Regions from separate parts of the Bradyrhizobium sp. TM239 genome, predicted to be linked through region 1. Evidence: predicted binding sites of a transcription regulator. Region 1 holds the regulator's gene; each other region holds the start of a gene.
The links. The regulator LexA, encoded in region 1, represses DNA repair genes until DNA is damaged. The targets are predictions, from matches to a motif close to TGTTCNNNNTGTGTTCNG.

Region 1 (2,267 bases):
GGGAACCCGTCTGACAGAGCGCGATCTCGCCCTCGCCGCCGGCATGAATCACCCGCATCTCGCCGTTTGCCGCCGCCCGAGGGTCGCGATCCTTGCCACTGGCGACGAACTGGTGATGCCGGGCACCACGCCCGGGCACGGCCAGATCGTCTATTCCAACGGCTACGCCCTGCACGCGCTCGCCCGCAGCGAGGGCGCCGAGACCATCGACCTCGGTGTTGCCGCCGATACGCTGGAGGCCACCACCGCCGGCATCCGCCGCGCGCGCGAAAGCGGCGCCGACATCCTGATCACGACCGGGGGCGCATCGGTCGGCGACCACGATCTGGTCCAGCAGGCGCTCAAGGACGAAGGCATCGCGATGGCGTTCTGGAAGATCGCGATGCGGCCCGGCAAGCCGATGATGCACGGACGGCTAGGGGCGATGGGCGTCATCGGCCTGCCCGGCAATCCCGTATCGTCCTACGTGTGCGCGTTCCTGTTCATGGTGCCGCTGATTCGGGCGCTGTCGGGCCGTTCGGTTGTTCATCATCATCGCGAGCGCGCCGTACTGGGCCGCGATCTCGGCGCCAACGACCAGCGCGAAGACTATCTGCGCGCGCGCCTGGAGCTGCGCGACGACGGCACCCTCGTCGCCCTTCCCGTCAGCCATCAAGACTCCTCTCTGCTTGCGAATCTTGCTGCAGCACAGGTACTTCTCGTGCGCGCACCGTTTGCGCCGAAGGCCGAGGCCGGCAGCCCCTGCGAGATGCTAAGGCTCCCCGTCTGAACTGCGCGGCCACACGCATTCCGTGAGTTTCGTTCTGTTCACGGTAAATTAAGCAGTTGCGGAACACATATCGAACATATAGTGTCCGTTCATGATTTGTTTCGAGCATGCAGCGGCTTATCGCTGAATTCATCGTCTCGGAATCGAACGACATCAACCGGGGGACTTTGGTCGAGATGTTAACGCGCAAACAATACGAGCTTCTGCGGTTCATCAGCGAACGCTTGAAGGAAAGCGGCGTGCCGCCGTCCTTCGACGAGATGAAGGATGCGCTCGACCTGCGCTCGAAATCGGGCATCCATCGCCTGATCACCGCGCTCGAGGAGCGCGGCTTCATCCGCCGCCTGCCCAACCGCGCCCGGGCCATCGAAGTGATCAAGCTGCCCGAGCTCCAGGCTGCCGCCGGCAACCGACGCGGCTTCACGCCAAGCGTCATCGAAGGCAATCTCGGCAAGGTACGCGCGAGCTCCAGCCCGTCCGCAGACGAGGGCGAGCGGCCCGTGGCGGTGCCGGTGATGGGCCGCATCGCGGCCGGCACCCCGATCGAGGCATTGCAGACCCGCAGCCACACCATCAGCGTGCCGCCCGACATGCTCGGCTCCGGCGAGCATTACGCGCTCGAAGTGCGCGGCGATTCCATGGTCGAGGCCGGCATCCTCGACGGCGACATGGCGCTGATCCAGCGCAACGAGAGCGCCGATACCGGCGATATCGTTGTGGCGCTGATCGACGACGAGGAAGCCACGCTCAAGCGCTTCCGTCGCCGCGGCGCCTCGATCGCGCTGGAGCCCGCCAATGCCGCTTACGAGGTGCGCATCCTGCCGCCGAACCGCGTGAAGATTCAGGGCAAGCTGATCGGGCTTTACCGCAAGTACTGATACCGGAAGTACTCGGCGCCTCGCGCGCGCCTTCGATCGGCGTCGCCGATCAGAGATTGGAGCGGATGATGGTCCGCTCCGGCTGGATAGTCTTTCTGGTTCTGCACAGATTATCCGGCCCCCTCCTCCTTTCGCGACATCCTCGGCAGGCCGCTGCGAAGCAACATCGCTTCGCGGCCTTTCGAGTTCGAGGGGGACAGCCCAATGCGCCAGATCGTTTGAGCGCAGCCGCAGCAACGCTGATGGCTCCTCAGCATCGCAAGCCGTTGTCGCGAAATCGCATCGCCATGTCGGCCAGGACACGGCCGCGAGCGCGCGACGACCGCAATGCAGTCGCGTAGCCATCGCAGCCGAGTTGGCGATACAGGCGGGTCTCTCGCCGGTCGTTTGATGCGCGCCTCCCAAATGCACGGAGGCCGGCTTTGTTCCTATCGAATTCGGAAAAGATGGAAAAGATAATGTGATCGGGGCTCGCGGATCCCAGCCGCAGATTTGCCTACAACGAAGCAGAGCGTTGCGTGTTTCAACTCTGACAGAGGCCTGCGCCTCCAAAAGAGGTGCGGGTCGCTATCTCTGCAATGAGGAGCACCCGATGTGTGACTATAGCCTGCATGCCGTCG
Region 2 (2,267 bases), on a different contig from region 1:
GCCGGGCGACGGCAGATGCTGCAGCGTGCGGGCCGAGCAGTGCACCTGATAGCCGACGCCGCCGACGTCGAGGAGCACATAATCCTCGCCGTAGGAATCGATCAGGCCCTTGAGCTTGCCGATCATCGCTGCGCACCCACTGCTTGAAGGACGCGCGGCAATATCGGTGCGTTCCCTCCCCCCTTGTGGGGGAGGGTCAGGGAGGGGGGTGCCACACGGGGATTCTCTCGAGGGCGCGAGGACGGCGTGCCCGGCTCGTCAACGACGGCAACACCGTCGCTGCGGCTACCCCCCTCCCCAGCCCTCCCCCACAAGGGGGGAGGGAGCTGTTCGAGTGTGCAGCTCATAACCCCGCCACCTTCAGCCTGAGCGCGGTGCTTTGGCGGTGATGGGCGTGGGTGATAGCGATGGCGAGCGCGTCGGCGGCGTCGGCTGATGGCGGATCGGCCTTGGGCAGAAGAATCTTCAGCATCATCGCGATCTGGGCCTTCTCGGCGTGACCGGCGCCGACCACCGTCTTCTTCACCTGGTTCGGCGCGTATTCGGCGACCGAGATACCGAACATCGCGGGCGCCAGCATGGCGACGCCGCGGGCCTGACCGAGCTTCAGCGTCGCGACGCCGTCCTTGTTGACGAAGGTCTGCTCGACCGCGGCTTCCATCGGCTGATGGTTCGAGAGCACGGCCGCGAGCCCTTCATGGATCGCCAGCAGCCGGCTCGACAGCGGCAGGTCGTTCGGCGGTTCCACCGAGCCGCAGGCCACATAGATGAGACGATTGCCCTCAGCCTCGATCACGCCCCAGCCGGTACGGCGCAAGCCGGGGTCGATGCCGATGATGCGAACGGGGCCACGAATCGGGAGCGCAGTCATGGGCCAGTGATAGCGGCTGGCCGCCAGGAGCGAAACAGAAACAGAACGGAAGTAACAGGGGAAGTGGCGGTCTCGCGCCCCGGGCGCGACGCAGCGCAAAGCGGTGCGGCGCTGAACCGGGGCCTAGTTGTCGCCGATCCCCAGAGAACGATGGGTCCCGGCTCTGCGCAGCAGCGTTTCACGCTGCAGCGCGTCCGGGACACGGTGGACTTCACCCGCCCATCTTCGCGACCAGCGCGTCCGACACCTCGAAATTGGCGTAGACGTGCTGGACGTCGTCGTGCTCGTTCAGCAAATCCATCAGCTTGAGCAGCTTCTCGCCGGTCTCGTCGTCGACCGCGACCGTATTCTGCGGCTTCCAGATCAGCGCGGCCTTGCGCGGCTCGCCGAACTTGGCTTCCAGCGCCTTGGCGACGTCGCGATAGCCCTCGGTCGAGGCGTAGATCTCGTGGCCGGCTTCGCCGGAGACGACATCGTCGGCGCCGGCCTCGATCGCGGCATCGAGCACAGCATCGTCATCGGCGACGCTGCGGTCGTATTCGATGATGCCGGTGCGGTCGAACATGAAGGACACCGAGCCGGTTTCGCCGAGATTGCCGCCCGATTTGGTGAAGAAGGAGCGGATGTCGGAGGCGGCGCGGTTGCGGTTGTCGGTCAGCGCCTCGACGATGACGGCGACGCCGCCGGGGCCATAGCCCTCGTAGCGGATCTCGTCATAGTTCTCGCCCTCATTGCCGAGCGCCTTCTTGACGGCGCGCTCGATATTGTCCTTCGGCATGTTCTCCTGACGCGCCGCGATGATGGCGGCGCGCAGGCGGGGGTTCATGTTGGGGTCGGGCGTGCCCAACTTGGCCGCGACGGTGATTTCCCGCGCCAGCTTGCCGAACAGCTTCGACTTCTGCGCATCCTGCCGCCCCTTGCGGTGCATGATGTTCTTGAATTGGGAATGTCCGGCCATGCGTGGTCTCTCGGGATCTCTTGGAATCGTACGCCAATGAGGGTGGGAAACGCGGCCTTATAGGCCGCCAACCCACCGGAATGAAAGGGTCTCGGATACTTTAAGGTAACACCGTACGGGTCCCTGCCTAGAGGTGATGCATCGTTAACCCTGACTTCATTCCAGCCTGCGAAAATAACCTCCGACCGTCCCCCGACAAGAGAGACCTGATGGCATTCGGACTATTTCGGAAGCGTCTGCCGGATGTGGCCGCGCCGGTGGCAGCCGCAGAGGCCGCGCCGCCGGTGACCCAGTCCGAGCCCGCCCCGGCCGAAGCTGATTCGGCGCGGGAGATCCTGGAATTGCTGGAACTCGAGCTCGGCGCGATGATCCGCCAGCTCGAGCGCGCCGCCAATTCGGTGGCGGGCGGCGCCGAAGCGACCGCATCGACGCTTGCCG
Region 3 (2,267 bases), on a different contig from region 1:
ACCTCCAGCGGCAGCCGCAGCAGCACGTAGGAGGCTTCCTTGACGCCGGCATGGGCGGCGGCATCGAGGATGCGCTCGATCTCGGAATCGTTCAGCGCGGGGATTACGGGCGCGACCATCACGGTGGTGGGAATGCCGGCGTCCGAGAGCTGCTTCAGCGCCTCCAGCCGCTTCGGCGGCGTCGAGGCGCGCGGCTCCATGCTGCGCGCCAGCTTCGGATCGAGCGAGGTGACCGAGATCGCGACCTTGGCGAGGTTGCGCTTGGCCATCCGCGCGAGAATGTCGATGTCGCGCACCACCAGCGCCGATTTGGTGACGATGCCGACGGGATGGCCGGCACGCTCGAGAACCTCGAGGATGCCGCGCATGATTTTGCGCTCGCGCTCGATCGGCTGATAGGGGTCGGTGTTGGTGCCGATCGCGATCATCCGCGGCTCATAGCCGGTCGCGGCGAGCTCTTTCTCCAGCAGCGCCGGCGCCTCGGGCTTCACGAACAGTTTTGCCTCGAAGTCGAGCCCCGGCGACAGGCCGAGATAGGCATGGGTCGGCCGTGCGAAGCAGTAGACGCAGCCATGCTCGCAGCCGCGATAGGGATTGATCGAGCGGTCGAAGCCGATATCGGGGGAATCGTTGCGGGTGATCACCTTGCGTGAGGTGTCGACCCCGACACTGGTCGTGAACGGCGGCAGCTCTTCCAGGCTCTGCCAGCCGTCGTCGAAGGCGACGCGCGCCTCGGCCTCATAGCGGCCGCTGGCATTCGACTGTGCGCCCCGCCCTCGCCTGCGCGCGCGGTCGATGGCGACGCCCAGCTCGGGAAAGTCAGAGTCCACACCCGCCGGCTCGGAGGGCGCCTTGACCGGCGGGTGTTTGAGAGCATGAGAGGATGCTGCTGGACTCATGAAGCCAAGATAGCACGCAAAAGGAACAAATCAAGAACGTAAACAAAAAATGGGAAAACAACCCCATGCAAAGTAGCCGCCCAAATTTCGGGCGCGGTCTTTTGACCTCACGCAACATGCCCGTCGCAATGATTTCGTTTGATGCCGGCCAGGGATCGATCGTCGCGGAACAATGTTGGTGACGATCGCCGGGTGAAGGTCAGCAGGAACATGACAAATCAACAACAATCGGCCGCGGCAAGCAGCAACCTCGACCTCCTCGACCGCTACTGGCGCGCCGCGAACTACCTCTCCGTCGGGCAAATCTACCTGCTCGACAATCCGCTGCTGCGCGAGCCCTTGCGGGCCGAGCACATCAAGCCGCGTTTGCTCGGCCATTGGGGCACGACGCCGGGCCTGAACTTCATCTACGCCCATCTCAACCGCGTCATCCGCGCGCTCGATATCAGCGTGCTCTATGTCTGCGGCCCCGGCCATGGCGGGCCGGGCATGGTCGCCAATACCTATCTGGAAGGCAGCTACAGCGAGATCTATCCCGACATCGCGCGCGATGCGGACGGCATGCGCAAGCTGTTCAGGCAGTTCTCGTTTCCCGGCGGCATTCCGAGCCACGCGGCGCCGGAAACGCCGGGCTCGATCCACGAGGGCGGCGAACTCGGCTACGCGCTGGTGCACGCCTATGGCGCGGCGCTGGACAACCCCGATCTGATCGTCGCCTGCGTCGTCGGCGACGGCGAGGCCGAGACCGGCCCGTTAGCTGCGTCCTGGCACTCCAACAAGTTCGTGAACCCCACCCATGACGGCGCGGTGCTGCCGATCCTGCATCTGAATGGCTACAAGATCGCCAACCCGACCGTGCTCGGGCGGATGCCCGACAGCGAGATCCGCGATCTCTTCCGCGGGTTCGGCCACGAGCCGCTGTTCGTCGAGGGCGACGATCCCAAATTGATGCACCAGGCCATGGCGGATGCGCTCGACGTCGCGCTCGCCAGCATCCGCTCGATCCAGCAGCACGCCCGCGACGGACGCAAGGCAGTCGAGCGGCCGCGTTGGCCGATGATCGTGCTGCGCAGCCCGAAGGGCTGGACCGGCCCGAAGGAGGTCGATGGCAAGAAGGTCGAGGGTTTTTGGCGCGCGCATCAGGTCCCGGTGGCGGGCTGTCGCGAGAACCCGGCGCACCTCAAAGTGCTCGAAGACTGGATGCGCAGCTACGAGCCCGAAAAGCTGTTCGACGCGAGCGGCGCGCTCATTCCGGAGCTTCAGGCGCTCGCGCCCGAAGGCATTCGCCGCATGGGCGCCAATCCGCATGCCAATGGCGGCCTGCTGAAGAAGGAGCTGAAGCTGCCGGACTTCCGCAGCTTCGCCATC

Region 2: ruvC (crossover junction endodeoxyribonuclease RuvC) is a predicted target of LexA. The motif match lies at 902-919, and genes of this name have one in related genera.
Region 3: AABA84_RS24495 (PA0069 family radical SAM protein) is a predicted target of LexA. The motif match lies at 921-938, and genes of this name have one in related genera.

What each region holds. Positions count from the first base shown of each region.
Region 1 is NZ_BTIR01000024.1:79,316-81,582, reverse strand. Features, by position in the region: gene AABA84_RS31600 (molybdopterin molybdotransferase MoeA) at 1-769, shown strand, start outside; gene lexA (transcriptional repressor LexA) at 946-1,647, shown strand; gene AABA84_RS31590 (hypothetical protein) at 2,240-2,267, shown strand, end outside.
Region 2 is NZ_BTIR01000028.1:31,124-33,390, forward strand. Features, by position in the region: gene ruvA (Holliday junction branch migration protein RuvA) at 1-126, opposite strand, end outside; gene ruvC (crossover junction endodeoxyribonuclease RuvC) at 344-871, opposite strand; gene AABA84_RS33530 (YebC/PmpR family DNA-binding transcriptional regulator) at 1,083-1,829, opposite strand; gene AABA84_RS33535 (methyl-accepting chemotaxis protein) at 2,039-2,267, shown strand, end outside.
Region 3 is NZ_BTIR01000014.1:98,615-100,881, forward strand. Features, by position in the region: gene AABA84_RS24495 (PA0069 family radical SAM protein) at 1-899, opposite strand, end outside; gene AABA84_RS24500 (phosphoketolase family protein) at 1,110-2,267, shown strand, end outside.